DNA from 3 places in the Mesorhizobium sp. WSM4887 genome. Region 3 is predicted to be linked to each of the others. Evidence: predicted binding sites of a transcription regulator. Region 3 holds the regulator's gene; each other region holds the start of a gene.

Region 1 (5,292 bases), on a different contig from region 3:
GGCCGTTCGTCATCCTAGGGTCTGCGCTGCGTCGCTTCGCTCCTTGCTTCGCCCTAAAATGACGAAGGGATAGGTCGCCGCCCCCTCTGCCGGCCCCACAAGGGGCCCACAAGGGGGAGATCGGAGGGCGCGTCGGCTTTCGCCAATCTACAACGTCGCCAGAGGAGATGCAAAGCACCTCCCTCACAGCTCCTTCTCCGCCAGCTCCCTGAATTCATCCGGCACCGAGCGCGCTGCTTGCAGCGCGACGGTGCCGTAGCCGACGGCCTGCTTGCCGAAGCGCTGGCGGATCTTGTCTATGGCGCGGTCGGCGCCGAAGCGGGCGAGGCCTTTGCGGCTGCCGGGCTTCAGCTTCTCGTCCGCCAGGCCGAGCGGCAGTTCGAGCTGCAGCTCGGCATGCTCTTCCAGATGCGAGACCGAGATCGCCAGCAGCGAGATTTCCCGTTCGCCCGGGTGAGCGGCGAGCACGCCTCTGACCAGCTCTTCCGCGACGTCAGCGAGCATGGTCGTCGCCTGGATCGGCTGCTCCAGCGTCACCGAGCGCGTGACCGCGCGCATGTCGGCAAAGCGCACGCGCACCGTCACCGTGCGGCCGGGCCGGTCCTTGGCGCGCAGGCGGCTGGCGACGCGATCGGCGAGATGCAGGAGCGTCGGCACGAAGACGCGCGGCAGCGCCGGTTTGCGGCCCAGCGCCGACTGCGCGCCGGCGGAATGGGCGCGGCGATGCGTCTCCAGCCGGCGCGGGTCGCGGTTCCAGGCAAGGGCCGCGAGCTTCTGGCCGGCGGCATGGCCGATCAGCCGCTCCAGCGCGCCGCTATGCGTGCGCGCCAATTGCCCGATCGTCTCGACGCCGATCTCGGCGAGCCTGGCTTTGGTTGCCGGACCGACGCCCCACATCAGCGACACCGGCAAATCGTGCAGGAAGGAAAGCTCGGTGCCGGGCTCGACCACCACCAGCCCGTCGGGCTTGGCCACCTGCGAGGCGATCTTGGCGAGATGCTTCGTCCGGGCCACGCCGATCGAGATCGGCAGGCCGAGCTCGCTCTTCACGCGGCGGCGGATGGTTCGCGCAATTTCGTCCGGCGGTCCGAACAGATGCGTGCAGCCGGCGACATCGGCGAAAGCCTCGTCGATCGAGATGCGCTCGACCAGCGGCGTGAAATCGTCGAGCACCTTGATCGCGGCGTCGCCGAGACGCTGGTATTCGCCGAAGCGGCCGCCGACGAAGATGAGCTGCGGACAGAGCTCGCGCGCCCTGCGGCCGGGCATGCCGCCGCGCACGCCAAAAATCTTCGCCTCATAAGAAGCGGCAAGCACTACGCCGCCGCCGACTGCGATCGGCTTGCCGCGCAGCGACGGGTCGAGCAGTTGCTCGACCGAGGCGTAGAAGGCGTCGAGATCGGCATGCAGGATCGTAGCGGCCGAAGCGGCGTTCGTGGCGGCCATCGCGCTCCCGGCTCCATCCATCCGCTTTGCGGCATCGCAGCATTAGCAGCAACTGTTGTAAGCGGTAATGCGTGTGAACATAAAGAGAACAAAAGGAGTTTCCTGTCAAGCCGGCCAGCTGGGGATGAGAACATCTGCAACCCGTCACAACCAAGGGCTTTGACCGGTTGCGCCGGTGTGCTCCCCTTTGACGGGTTGACCGCGAGACCAGGGAAGGGCGCGAAGGATCGCGGCCCAAAACTGCGTCATGCTAGACGAAGTCAGGAGCCGAGCGACGCGCGAACACCAGGATGACGAAGTGCGGCCGAGCCGGAGATCCAGGTTCTGAGACGATGGCGGGACAGCGCCCCCTCTGATCGTCCCACATGGGGGATCGCTGTCCCTTGGCCGACAGCCCCTAGACCGGCTTGGCGTATTGCTCGGCGCTCAGCACCTCGATGCATTGGAACGGCTCATTGCCTTCTACCCAGGCGTCATGCCCGGGCGGGATTGTATAGGAGGTGCCGGCCTCGAAGGTCTTCTGCGTCCCGTCGTCCATGCGTATGGTGATCGTTCCGGACACGACATAGCCGACATGCGAGACCTGGCAGCTGTCGGTCTTGACCACCGGCTTCACGCATTCGGACCATCTCCAGCCCGGCTCCATGTTGAGCCGCCCGAGCGTGTAGCCCGGCAGCCGCACCACTTCGACCCGGGTCTTGGCGGGCGAGCGAACCTCGTCGGGATTGTTATGCGACTTGGATGCGAGCTTGGTGACCTTCATTGCAGCTTCGGCCATGGCATCCTCCCATTTCCAAGGATTGCAAGCGGGGCCTGACGCGCGATCGTCGGCGACCGCTGCCGGATTGATACGACTTTCGATGAATGATTGCTAATGTAATTGCCGGGCGTGGCACGAAATCGATTTTGCCGCGCAGGGCCTATTGCAAGCACGCTCTGCCGGTGTTTTGCTGTTCCTTGCGCCTGGCACGACGGTGGTTGAGGGGCCGCCCCGTTTCTCGCCCCTTGGGGAGAATCCTGTGAACCCTCGGCAAGTGAATTTCGCCAATAGTGCCGCGGCAAAGCCAGGCTCCGTCCACGATAGTCCATCTTTATTTCCGCTTGCGGGCGCGCGCTCACCGCGCCCATCGAAACCGCCATAGGCGAGGTGGAAGGCGATACTCGAAAAATCAGAAAAACTGGGAGGAATCGATGCTTCATCAGGTAGGGAAAACGGAAGCCCGTCCGCCGGTCGGGGCAGGGCGCCGCACTCCGCCGGCGCTTCGCCAGTGCTGCGACAACTATATCTGTCCGACCTGCGACCAAGTCGTCGAGCTGACGGATTTCCGCCAGGTCGTCTGGCATCAAAGGCCGGGCCATCGGCCGATGGATTTGGATGACTGAGCGGACCTGCCCAAGAAAAGAGGGCCCGAGAGAAAAAGGGCCCGCGCCTTCCAGAGGAATGCGCGGGCCGAAGCTGGAGTAGCCATTCGATAAACGCGCAGCCGGCCTGCCGGTTGCGTCAGGCGGATCAGCCGCCGTTGGCCGGAGCCGGGGCCGGAGCCGGTGCGGCCGGTGCGGGTGCCGGCGTCGTCGACGGTGCCGCAGGCGTCTCCACCTTGGGCGCCTCGACCTTCGGCGCATCGAGCTTCACGTTGACATCCGTCGATCCGCCACCGCCGGTGCGGCCACCGACATTGATGATGCCGGTAAAGAACAGCAGGGCCACGATCGCGATGATGGCAAGAACGATGGCCACTGCTGTGCCGGCGCCGCCCCCGCCACTGGTGTTTACAACTGTAGGTCTGTCGGCCATGGTTTCCTCTCCTCTGCCGATTGGGATGTCGTGGCAACGGCGCCAAAGCTGGAATGTTCCTGCTTTCGGGCCACGGTCCCTTGTCAGGCGGGACCTGAGGCCGCACCTTTGAGCGCAGAGGTCCGAATGGGCGATTTCTGGAAACAAGTAGGCCCACAACTCATTGTGGCACAACCGTCGAGTAACGTCCCTTCATCGGCGGTTTGAAAGTGGAGTTGCCCGCCATTTCCTGCGATGTGGCGGGCAACTCCCACAATCCCGCAGTCTGCCGAGATTCGCGAACCTGTTCGCCGCGCTTTTGCCGGTCGATCCAAACGACCACAGGCGTGCGCGACGTACTTTTAAGCCCTGCCTGCCGCTTCGCTCGATCTCAGCGCGGGCCGCCCAGGCTGTCGCCAAATCATGATGCACCACTCCGAGCGGAACCCGGCCGCCCGTCACGCCGTTGTCTTCCGCGAAGGGATCCTGTGGGCGGAGGCCGCCATGGACAGCTTCGAACTGATCGATCTTCTCTGCGTCGTCGACGCCTGCGCCAGCGATGGCGCGGCTGGGCGCCTTGTTTCAATGTCGAAAGCCGTCGAGGAACTGCGCGTCTTGACCGGGGACTTCGTCTCGTCCGACGAAGCGGCGGCGAACGCGTTGAGCCAGGTGGCGCTGCAGCGTGGCTGCGCGGTCTTGTTCGACGAACAGCCGGGCGCCGATATCGTCGGCGAGTACTGATTTCCCCTCGAGGGAAGAGCCGCGCTATTTAACCAGGGTGATCATCCTGCCGGCATACATCTCGCGATTGCCGAGCTCGGCCGCGCAGTCCGATTTCACCGCCGAGTTTCCGGTCATGCCTACGGTATTGCCGACCAGCCGCAGGCAATTGCCCTGCGCGTTCATGTCCGAATTGCCGGCATAGGAGATCGCCGCGTCGGGGGCATAGATGAAACCGCTGACCACCGAGCCGGATCCGCCGTTGATCGTCAGCGCCGATGTGTTGCCCTTGGCCTGGAAGATGGTGATGCCTGCATAGGCGCCGCTGGTGGGCGGCGAGAGGTTCACCTGCTCATTGGCATTGATGTAGAGCTGCGAGCCTTCCATCAGGAAGATCGTCACGCCCTGGCCGGTGAGGCTACCGTTGCCGCCGGGCTTTATGGTGACATTGCGCAGGATGTAGACGCCCGGATTAAGCGTGATCTTTCCCGACCAGGTCTTGTCGCAATAGGTGCCGGGCGAAAGCGTGACCGTCTTGCCGTTCGGCATCGATTGGCACATGCCGTAAGCGGGCGGGGTGACATTGGCCAACGGGTCGAACGATGCGTACTGGTTTTCGAGCGGTGCGTCGCACGAGAGTGTTGCGTTGGGCGGCGTTATCCCCGAGGTCGAGCCGACCGTCGAGACGCATGCCGCGCTGAGCAGGGCCGAGCCGCCGCGGTCGATGGCGTCGGCCGCGTCCGAGTTTGCGGCGATCACGCAGCCGTTCATCGCGACATTGGTCGAGCCCTGCAGGTTGACGGCGGAGCCGACATGCGGATCGAGCGCCAGAACGCACGCTTGCGCCCCGGGTTTGACCTCGACGGAGGCGGAGCGGGTCGCCTGCCAGGCCGGCGCGCCGCTGATGAAAGCCGCGCGGCTGATGCTCGACGACAGGGCGATGGTGTAGCCGCTCGGATCGCCGCTGGCCGCTGCCTGGAAGGCCCCGACGCTGCCCGAATATTCGCCGGCATCGGCGACGCTCAGATTGGCTGAGAAGAAAGTCAGGCCGAGCTGGCGCACATCGCCGGCCGACATGGTCGGTTGGTATTTCGTGCCCACCGCCAGCCCGGCTGCGTCCAGCGAGTTCTGCAGTTGCGCCGCGTCGTCGCTCGTGCCGGCCACATCGACGGCGCCGGCCACGACAAGCATCAGCGGCACCATGGCGATTGCGGTCGCCAGCGCGAAATTGCCGCGCGTCGAAGCCCAGAACCGTCTGATCATGGCAGCACCCCTCGCCGGAAACGGCAGAGACACTACTCCAGCCGTCTCTACGACCGATTTCCGAAAAAGATAAAATGCAGCAAAAGCTA
Region 2 (5,292 bases), 200 kb from region 3:
TGGCGTCGTCCGCCTTGGAGGCGTCGGGGCCGCCGGCTTGCGCCATATCGGGACGCCCGCCGCCGCCCTGCCCGCCAAGCGCGGCGGACGCAACACGGACGAGATCGACAGCGCTGAAGCGGCCGGTCAAGTCGTCGGTGACGCCGACCACCACGCTCGCCTTGTTGTCCTCGCCGGCGCCGATAAAGACGACCACGCCGGAGCCCAGCGTCTTCTTGCCGGCATCCGCAAGCGGCTTCAGGTCCTTCGGCGCGACACCGCTGACCGCTTTGCCGAGGAAGCCGACACCCGCAACCGTCTCGTTGGTGGCCGGAGCATCGGCAACGGCCGCGCCGCCGCCAAGGGCCAGTTTCTTGCGCGCCTCGGTGAGCTCTTTCTCGAGTTTCTTGCGCTCCTCGAGCAAAGTCTCGACACGCGCCGGAACGTCGGCCGGCGAGATCCTCAAGGTCGCCGCGGCTGCCTTCAGGCGCTTGTCCTGCTCGTCGAGATGCCTGCGCGCCGCCTCGCCGGTCAGCGCCTCGATGCGGCGCACGCCGGCGGCGACCGCGCTGTCCGACAGGATGCGCACAAGGCCGATATCGCCGGTCGACCTGACATGCGTGCCGCCGCAGAGCTCGACCGAATAGGGACGGTTGGCCTTGGCGCCGTGCAGGCCGGTGCCCATCGAAACGACGCGCACCTCGTCGCCGTATTTCTCGCCGAACAGCGCCATCGCGCCCTCGGCAATAGCATCGTCCACCGACATCAGCCGCGTCGTCACCGGACTGTTCTGCACAACGATCTCGTTGGCCATGCGCTCGACATCCTCGATCTCCTCGGCCGAGATCGGCTTGTTGTGCGAGATGTCGAAGCGGAGGCGATCAGGCGCGACCAGCGAACCCTTCTGTGCGACATGGGTGCCCAGCACCTCACGCAGCGCCTCGTGGATGAGATGCGTCGCGGAGTGATTGGCGCGCAGCTTCGAACGGCGCGCGTGATCGACCTTTAGCTCCACGGCAGCGCCGGTCTTGATCGTACCGCCCGTCACCTTGCCCAAATGCACGAAGAGCCCGTCGGCCTTCTTTTGCGTGTCGGTGACCTCGATCGAGAAGCCGTCGCCGGACATCATGCCGGTATCGCCCATCTGGCCACCGGATTCGCCATAGAACGGCGTCTGGTTGACGACGACGGCAACCGCGTCGCCCTGCCCGGCGCTGTCGACGATCTTGCCATCCTTGACCAAGGCCTGAATCAGGCCTTCCGCCTCTTCCGTCTCGTAACCGAGGAAATCGGTGGCGCCGGTCTGCTCGCGCACCGGGAACCAGACCGTCTCGGTCGCCGCTTCGCCCGACCCCGCCCAGTGCGCGCGCGCTTCCGCCTTCTGCCGCTCCATCGCAGCGGTGAAGCCGGCAAGATCGACCGAGATGTCGCGTTGGCGCAGCGCATCCTGCGTCAGGTCGAGCGGGAAGCCATAGGTGTCGTAGAGCTTGAAGGCCGTCTCGCCATCCAGCATGTCGCCGGCGTGCAGCTGTTCCGTCGCCTCCGAAAGCAGGCCGAGACCGCGGACCAGCGTCTTGCGGAAGCGCGTCTCCTCGAGCTTCAGCGTCTCGGTGATCAGCGCTTCGCCACGCACCAGTTCCGGATAGGCCTGGCCCATCTCGCGCACCAGCGCCGACACCAGCTTCCACATCAGCGGCTCCTTGGCACCGAGCAGTTGCGCATGGCGCATGGCACGACGCATGATGCGACGCAGCACATAGCCGCGGCCTTCATTGGAGGGCAGCACGCCGTCGGCCACCAGGAAGGATGACGAGCGCAAATGATCCGCGATCACGCGGAAGGATGCTGCGTTCTCCTGGTTGTGACCGTGCCCCAGCGCCGAGCATGCCGCATCGATCAAATGCCGGAACAGGTCGGTCTCAAAGACGCTCTCCACTCCCTGAAGGATCGAAGCCATGCGCTCCAGGCCCATGCCGGTGTCGATCGACGGGCGCGGCAGGTCGATGCGCTCGTCTTTCGTCACCTGCTCATATTGCATGAACACCAGGTTCCAGAATTCGAGGAACCGGTCGCCGTCCTCCTCCGGGCTGCCGGGCGGACCGCCCCAGATATGCTCGCCGCGATCGATGAATATCTCCGAGCACGGACCGCAGGGACCGGTGTCGCCCATCGCCCAGAAATTGTCAGAGGTCGGAATGCGGATGATGTGATCGTCTGAGAAGCCGGCGATCTTCTTCCAGTAGCCGGCCGCCTCGTCATCGGTGTGATAGACGGTGACCAGAAGCCTGTCCTTCGGCAGGCCGAATTCCTTGGTGATCAGGTTCCAGGCAAGCTCGATCGCGTGCTCCTTGAAATAATCGCCGAACGAGAAATTGCCGAGCATCTCGAAGAAGGTGAGATGGCGCGCGGTGTAGCCGACATTGTCGAGATCGTTGTGCTTGCCGCCGGCGCGCACGCTCTTCTGCGCGGTCGCGGCGCGCGAATAGGACCGCTTCTCCAGGCCGGTGAACACGTTCTTGAATTGCACCATGCCGGCGTTGGTGAACATCAGCGTCGGATCGTTGCGCGGCACCAGCGGGCTGGAGGCAACGATCTCATGACCCTCCTTGCGGAAGTAGTCGAGGAATGTCGACCGGATCTCGTTCACGCCACTCATGGATACTGCCTTTTCGCGAAAACCGCCGGCCAGGCCGGCGGCAAATGGGCTTTCGTGTGTCAGAAGATAGATTGGCCTTTTAGCCGTAGCTCTTGACCCTGTCCAGAAACACGGAACCAAGGCCAATCCTCCGGCTGGGCGCCCTGTGCCCTCGCCCCCAAACGTAAACCGCCGGCACGAAGGCCGGCGGTTCGAACGCAGTACTAGGGAACTCGATTACATCAGCTTTAGATAATGGATCCGGATTATGGCCGAACTCCGGCAGTGCCTACATCGCGCCAGCCTCGTCCTCGAAGCTGTCGTCACCACCGCCTTCGGAGCCGCCGTTCTCGAGGAATTTTTCGGCGATCAGCCCGGCATTCTGCCTCAGCGCCAGCTCGATCTCGCGCGCCGTGTCCGGATTGTCGCGCAGGAAAAGCTTGGCGTTCTCACGGCCCTGACCGAGACGCTGCGAATTGTAGGAGAACCAGGCGCCCGACTTCTCGACCACGCCGGCCTTGACCCCGAGATCGACGAGCTCGCCGGTCTTCGACACGCCCTCGCCATACATGATGTCGAACTCGACCACCTTGAAGGGCGGAGCCAGCTTGTTCTTCACCACCTTGACGCGGGTCTGGTTGCCGACCACTTCGTCGCGATCCTTGACCGAGCCGATGCGGCGGATGTCGAGGCGCACCGAGGCATAGAATTTCAGCGCGTTGCCTCCGGTCGTGGTTTCCGGCGAGCCGAACATGACGCCGATCTTCATACGGATCTGGTTGATGAAGATGACCATGGTGTTGGAGCGCGAGATCGATGCGGTCAGCTTGCGCAGCGCCTGGCTCATCAGACGGGCCTGCAGGCCGGGCAGCGCATCGCCCATCTCGCCCTCGATTTCGGCGCGCGGCGTCAGTGCCGCCACCGAATCGACCACCAGAACGTCGATGGCGCCGGAGCGCACCAGCGTGTCGCAGATCTCCAGCGCCTGCTCACCCGTGTCGGGCTGCGAGATCAGGAGGTTTTCGAGGTCTACGCCGAGCTTGCGGGCATAGACCGGATCGAGCGCGTGCTCGGCATCGACGAAGGCGCAGATACCGCCCTTCTTCTGGGCTTCCGCAACCGTGTGCAGCGCCAGCGTCGTCTTGCCCGAGCTTTCCGGCCCGTAGATTTCGATGATGCGGCCGCGCGGCAACCCGCCGACGCCGAGCGCGATGTCGAGCCCGAGCGATCCCGTCGGCACGGTTTCGATCTCGACCACCTGCTCATTGGCGCCGAGCCGCATGATCGAGCCCTTGCCGAAAGCGCGCTCGATTTGCGACAGCGCCGCATCCAGAGCCTTTGATTTGTCCACTGCCTTATCCTCTACAAGCCGCAAAGTATTCTGAGCCATGATACATCACCCCTTGGTCGTCAATGAAGGCCGGACAATCCGTGATCCCTGCCAGTTTGTACCTTTTTTGTTCTCATCTGGCAAGAGGCAGCAAATGGCTGGAAAACAAATAATATCTGGATTTGTTCTATTTTTGTCTCACTAGAGATGGCGTGAGCCAGTGCTGCTGATCCAAGCGAGATCTCGTTATCCGGGCGGCCCGAATCGAGACCCGATTGCGGGGCGATGCGCGGAAACCTAGTGTGCCCACGCAAACAATCAACGAGGTCACCCCCGCGGCATGCCGACATCCCCAAATATCCTGGCGCTGGGCGGCGCCCATATCGACCGGCGCGGCCAGGTCTCGGGCCCTTACGTGCCCGCCGCATCCAATCCCGGCATCATGCGCGAGGATGTCGGCGGCGGCGTCTTCAACGCGCTGCGCAGCATTGTGAAGCGCGGCGTCTCGGCCTCGCTGCTTTCGGTGCGCGGCGGCGATGCGGCGGGTGAGACCGTCGCATCGGCGATCGACGAGGCCGGCATCGCCGACCTTTCGGCGGTGTTCCTCGACCGCACGACGCCGAGCTACACTGCGCTGATCGACAGCGAGGGGGAGCTGATCGTCGGCTTTGCCGATATGGGCCTTTACGACCTCGCCTTCCCCAAGCAGATCCGCCGCGCCAAGGTGCGCGAGGCGATCGCCGAGGCAGACGCGATCCTCTGCGACGCGAACCTGCCAACGGCGGCCCTCGAGCGTCTGGTTGCGCAAGCCGGCGACAGGCCGATTTTCGCCATCGCCATCTCGCCGGCCAAGGTGGTGCGGCTAGCGCCGCTGCTCGGCAATCTTTCGCTGCTGTTCATGAACCGCCGAGAGGCGGCGGCGCTGGCTGGTGCGGATATTTCCGGCCGCGATCTTGTCGGGGAACTCAGGCGGCTGAGCTTGACGGCAGGCGTGATCACGGCCGGCAGTGCTCCGGTGCTCGGCTTCGACCAATCGGGCGTCTTCGCCATCGACCCACCCGCCCCGCGACGAGTTGCCGACGTAACCGGCGCCGGCGACGCCCTGACCGGAGCAACGGTTGCCGCGCTGCTGCGCGGGCTGCCTTTGCGGAAGGCACTGCGCGAAGGTGTTGCCGCGGCGATGCTCGCCATCGAGAGCGCCGAGGCGGTACCGTCTTTCACCGCCGGCAGTTTTGGCCAGGCGCTTGCCCTTGTGCCCGAGGCACGGGTGGTGGCATAGGGCCACAAACTATCTTGCCGGAGTGTTTTCTCCGGAGTGGAGAACGGACATGACGCCCGAAACCGCCCG
Region 3 (5,292 bases):
GATGAGATCGCCGCCGCAAAGCTCAGCGCGCCGCTTGCCGAGGTCAAGGCGAAGGCCAAGGATGCGGAACCCCCGCGCAGCTTCCTTGCGGCGCTTGAGGCCAAGCGGAAGGCCGGCGGCTTCGCGCTGATTGCGGAGATCAAGAAGGCCAGCCCTTCCAGGGGCTTGATCCGCGCCGACTTCGACCCGCCGGCGCTCGCCAGGGCCTATCAGCAAGGCGGTGCTGCCTGTCTTTCGGTGCTGACCGACGCACCGTCCTTCCAGGGCGCGCCCGGCTTTCTGACCGCAGCGCGCGCCGCCGTTGGCCTGCCCGCCCTGCGCAAGGATTTCCTCTTCGACCCGTATCAGGTTCATGAAGCCCGCGCCTGGGGCGCGGACGCGATCCTCATCATCATGGCGAGCGTCGACGACGCCTTGGCCAGTGAATTGGAAGTCACGGCCTTCGATCTCGGCATGGACGCGCTGGTCGAGGTGCATGACGAACAGGAGATGGAACGCGCGCTTCGCCTCTCGTCGCGGCTGATCGGCATCAACAACCGCGATTTGAGAACCTTCGAAACCAGCCTCGACGTTTCCGAGAGGCTTGCCGCCATGGTCCCGGACGACCGGCTGCTGGTCAGCGAGAGCGGCATCTTCACCCATCAGGACTGCCGCCGGCTGGAAAAGAGCAAGATCGGCACCTTCCTCGTTGGCGAAAGCCTGATGCGGCAGGCCGACGTGGCCGCCGCGACCGCCCTTCTGCTGACGGGCAAGGCGCCGGCCGAGGCCGTTTGAGGATGCCCGCGCTTACGCATCTCGGCGCCAAGGGCGAAGCCAACATGGTCGATGTCGGCGGCAAGGCCGAGACGACGCGCACGGCCATCGCCGAAGGGTATGTCACCATGCAGCCGGAAACGCTGGAGATGATCCTGGCCGGCGACGCCAAGAAAGGCGACGTGCTTGGCACGGCGCGCCTCGCCGGCATCATGGCGGCCAAGAAGACGCATGAGCTCATCCCGCTTTGCCATCCCCTCCTTCTCACCAAGGTTGCCGTCGAGATCGAGCCCGATCGCGCGCTTCCCGGCCTGAGGGTCACCGCGCTTGCCAGGGTTACCGGCAAGACCGGGGTCGAAATGGAGGCGCTGACCGCGGCGTCGGTTGCCTGCCTCACCATCTACGACATGGCCAAGGCAGCGGACCGCGCCATGGCGATTTCCGGCATCAGGCTGGTCGAGAAAACCGGCGGCAAGTCGGGCGACTACAAGGTAGGTCCTTAGCATGGCTTTGCTTCCGGTCGCCGAGGCGCTCCAACGCCTGTTGGACGGCGCGACCGCGCTGCCAGGCGAAAGCGTGCCGCTGGCCGACGCGTCCGGCCGGGTGCTGGCCGACCCCGTGGTGGCTCTGCGCACCCAGCCGCCCTTCAATGCGTCGGCGATGGACGGCTATGCCGTGCGGGCCGCCGACGTAGCCTCGGCGCCGGCGCGGCTCTCCGTGATCGGCATGGCGCCCGCCGGGCGTGGCTTCACCGGCTCTGTCGGCAAGGGCGAGGCCGTGCGCATCTTCACCGGCGCGCCGCTCCCCGAAGGCGCCGATACCATCGTTATCCAGGAGAATGTCCGCGATCTCGGCGGCGGCGGCATCGAAGTGACCGAGCCGACCGTGGAGGGACGAAACGTCCGTCGCCGCGGCCTCGACTTCTGCGAGGGCGACCTGCTCCTCGAAAAAGGCCGCCAGCTCGATCCGGCGGCGCTTTCGCTGGCGGCATCGGCCAACCATCCGAGTCTCAACGTGGTGCGGCAGCCGCTGCTCGCCATCATCGCCACCGGCGATGAATTGCTGCCGCCGGGCAGCGCGCTCGGCCCCGACCAGATCATCTCGTCGAATACCTGTGGCGTCACAGCTACGGCCCAGTCGGTCGGCGCGCGCGCGCTCGACCTCGGCATTGCCGCCGACCGCAAGGACGCGATCGCGGCCCTGGTCAAGAAGGCGGTCAAGGCCGGCGCCGACGTCATCGTCACGCTTGGCGGCGCCTCCGTCGGCGACCACGACTTGATCCATGACGTGCTGACCGGCGAAGGCATGCAGCTCGACTTCTGGAAGATCGCCATGCGTCCCGGCAAGCCGCTGATGTTTGGCCGGCTCGGCGACATTCGCTGCATCGGCCTGCCCGGCAATCCGGTCGCAAGCCTGGTCTGCTCGCAGCTGTTCCTGAAGCCGCTTCTGGCGCGGCTGGGCGGCCGGTCCTGCCGTCAGGAAATCCGCACGGCCCGGTTAGGCGTCGCAATGCACGCCAACGATCTCAGGCAGGACTATGTCCGCGCCGTGGTCCGCGAAGATGCGGGGGGGTTGATCGCAACACCGTTCGGCATCCAGGATTCCTCGATGTTGAGGATGCTCGCCGATGCCAATGGCCTGATCGTGCGCCAACCCTTCGCACCGGCGGCTGAAGCCGGCGAGGAATGCACCGTTCTGATGTTACGCTGAACAAAACGTCAACACATTCACTAAACTTTAAACGGTTGCGGAACACAACTGGAACAGATAGTGTTTGTTCTGGGTTTGTTTTTCTGATTCTGGTTTCAGAACCCATGGGGGCCGCCATGCTGACGCGCAAACAACATGAACTGCTGATGTTCATCCATGAACGGCTCAAGGAAAGCGGCATTCCGCCGTCTTTCGATGAGATGAAGGAAGCGCTCGACCTTGCCTCGAAATCGGGCATCCACCGCCTGATCACGGCGCTGGAGGAGCGCGGTTTCATTCGCCGGCTTCCGAACCGGGCGCGTGCTCTTGAAGTGCTGCGCCTACCTGACTCGATCGCGCCCGGCCTCAATGCGGCGAAGAAATTCTCGCCGAGCGTCATCCAGGGCGGCCAAGGCAATCTCGGCCGCCAGATCAAACCCGCGGCGCCCGCCCGCACGCCGACGCCCAGCAATGACGACGACGCCGTTTCAGCCGTCTCCATCCCGGTGATGGGTCGCATTGCCGCCGGCGTGCCGATCGACGCCATCCAGCACCAGACGCATTCGATCACAGTGCCGCCGGACATGATCGCGGGCGGCGAGCACTACGCGCTCGAGGTCAAAGGCGATTCGATGATCGAGGCCGGCATCTTCGACGGCGACACGGTCATCATCCGCAACGCCAGCACTGCGAGCCCCGGGGAGATCGTCGTGGCGCTGGTCGATGACGAGGAGGCGACGCTGAAGCGCTTCCGCCGCAAGGGCGCCTCCATCGCGCTCGAGGCTGCCAATCCGGCCTATGAGACGCGCATCTTCGGTCCCGATCGCGTCAAGGTTCAGGGCAAGCTCGTCGGGCTCATCCGCCGCTACTGAGGGGCTGCGGCTTGGCTTTCGGCTTCTCGGGCTTCTTGTAAGGCGCCAACCCCCTCGCCTCACGCGAGTAGCGCCGCTGTTCGTGCCAAGGGCGGTACGGTTTTTCGACGGCGTATTGAATGGTTGCTCGCGCCGTCGCCGATTGCGGATCGAAGAAGACGGCGGCACTGCCGTCGCGCGCGAGCTGCCGCTTGGTGACAACGAGGACACGCGGATCGCGGCAGGGATTGTAGGCCGTGGCGTCGTTGATGACGATGAGGTCTGCGAAGTCGCAGGCAGGCCGGGCAGCTTCGCGTTTTTCGGCGAGCGCGACGATCGCGCCTGATGGATGCCGGCCAATGCAGAGATCGCCCGTGCAGTAAAAGGGCGATCCAGGCGGCAGGTCGACGGGATCGGCTATGTCCAGCGTGCCCTTGGCGAATGTCTCCGGCGGCACGATCGTTTCGGCCTTGAGCGCGCGTTTCCAGTTATCGGTGGTGAACTCGTTCGAGCGGGCACGATTGATGGCGAGTTCGCCGCCGCCGATCGGCATCGCCACCAGATGCGCGTCCTCCGAGATCAGCAGGTCGGGCGTGCGCACCTGCGGGATCATCATGACGGCCGCGGCAGCGAAAGGAATCGCGGCCAGCCTGAGCCACGTAGTCGCCATCGTGGCGATGACGAGCGCGATCGTCGCCAGCAGCACCGAATGGATCGAGATCAGGCCCACGGCATCGACCGGCGACCACTCCGAAATCCACGCCGAGATCGCGATCATCGCCGCCAGGCCCTTGCCCATCAAATAGAGGAAGGGCCCGTCGAAGCCGAACGGCATCATGACCGCGCTGGCGACGGCGAGAAACATCACGATCGTGACGATCGGCATGATCGCGAGATTGGCCAGCAGGCTAAGCGGCGAGACGCGCTGGAAATGCCAGATGGCAAACAGCGCCGTGGCACTTCCGGCAATGATCGACGTCATCGCGGCGCCACCTGCTCCGACTGCCAGTTTGTGCGACATGAACCGCAGGAACGAACGCTTTGCCGGCGGCGCTCTCACCTTGCCGGCGCGGTAGTCGGACCAGCCGGCATAGGCGCCGACAAGGGCGGCGGTTGCCGCGAACGACATCTGAAAGCTCGGGCCAACCACTTCATGCGGCGACACCAGGATGACGGCGATGGCCGAGATCGCCAAGTTGCGCATCGTCAGCGCGGCGCGGTCGAAAAGCACGGCGATCAGCATGACGGCCAGCATGATGAAGCTTCGCTCGGCGGCGACCACCACGCCGGAGATGACGAGGTAGGCGGCGATCGACATAAGCGCGATTGCCGCGGCATATTTCTTCACCGGCCGGCGTGACGAAAAATCCGGGAACAGCGCAAAGGCGCCGCGCAGCAGAAGCATGACCGTGCCGGCGACCAGCGCCATGTGCAGGCCCGAAATCGAGATGATGTGATAGATGCCGGTCCGCCGCATCGCCTCGTTGATGTCCTCGGGAATGCCGGCGCGCACGCCGACGATCAGTGCGGCGGCAATCTCGCCTTCGGGTCCGCCGACGGTGCTTCTGATGTGGTCGGCAATATTTTCGCGCGCGTTCTCGATGGCCGAGGCGATGCTCGTCTGGCCGATCGGGTCGGTTGGCGGAATGAGTTTCGGGTCGCCGAGGAAAAATCCGCTGCCGCCGATGCCGGAAAAATAGCTGTCGAAGGAAAAATCATAACTTTCCGGACGGACCGGCCCTGTCGGCGGCAGGAGCCGCGCGTAACCCGTCACCAGCGATCCGGCCTTCATGCCGGCCGGGATCCTGCGTGCCGAGACCCTGACGCGATCCGGTGCGTAGCGCAGCTTTGGATGCGCGGTCGAGACGAGATCGATGGTCAGCCTGACGCGGCCATTGGCCATTTCCTCGGCGATGACGACGCGGCCTGTCAGCCGCGTCTGGATTTCGGAGCCGAGCATCGGTGTAGCGGCGCGCCAGGTCTCGACCTTCGCGGCGAC

The links. The regulator LexA, encoded in region 3, represses DNA repair genes until DNA is damaged. The targets are predictions, from matches to a motif close to TGTTCNNNNTGTGTTCNG.
Region 1: dinB (DNA polymerase IV) is a predicted target of LexA. The motif match lies at 1,520-1,537, and genes of this name have one in related genera.
Region 2: recA (recombinase RecA) is a predicted target of LexA. The motif match lies at 4,062-4,079, and genes of this name have one in related genera.

What each region holds. Positions count from the first base shown of each region.
Region 1 is NZ_JARTVP010000009.1:62,570-67,861, reverse strand. It holds gene dinB (DNA polymerase IV) at 184-1,446, opposite strand; gene P9230_RS25160 (cupin domain-containing protein) at 1,844-2,224, opposite strand; gene P9230_RS25155 (hypothetical protein) at 2,957-3,241, opposite strand; gene P9230_RS25150 (hypothetical protein) at 3,725-3,961, shown strand; gene P9230_RS25145 (TadE/TadG family type IV pilus assembly protein) at 3,986-5,203, opposite strand.
Region 2 is NZ_JARTVP010000001.1:286,755-292,046, forward strand. It holds gene alaS (alanine--tRNA ligase) at 1-2,635, opposite strand, end outside; gene recA (recombinase RecA) at 2,904-4,004, opposite strand; gene P9230_RS01430 (carbohydrate kinase family protein) at 4,285-5,223, shown strand; gene P9230_RS01435 (pseudouridine-5'-phosphate glycosidase) at 5,273-5,292, shown strand, end outside.
Region 3 is NZ_JARTVP010000001.1:87,324-92,615, forward strand. It holds gene trpC (indole-3-glycerol phosphate synthase TrpC) at 1-774, shown strand, start outside; gene moaC (cyclic pyranopterin monophosphate synthase MoaC) at 777-1,256, shown strand; gene glp (gephyrin-like molybdotransferase Glp) at 1,258-2,463, shown strand; gene lexA (transcriptional repressor LexA) at 2,580-3,314, shown strand; gene P9230_RS00400 (ComEC/Rec2 family competence protein) at 3,298-5,292, opposite strand, start outside.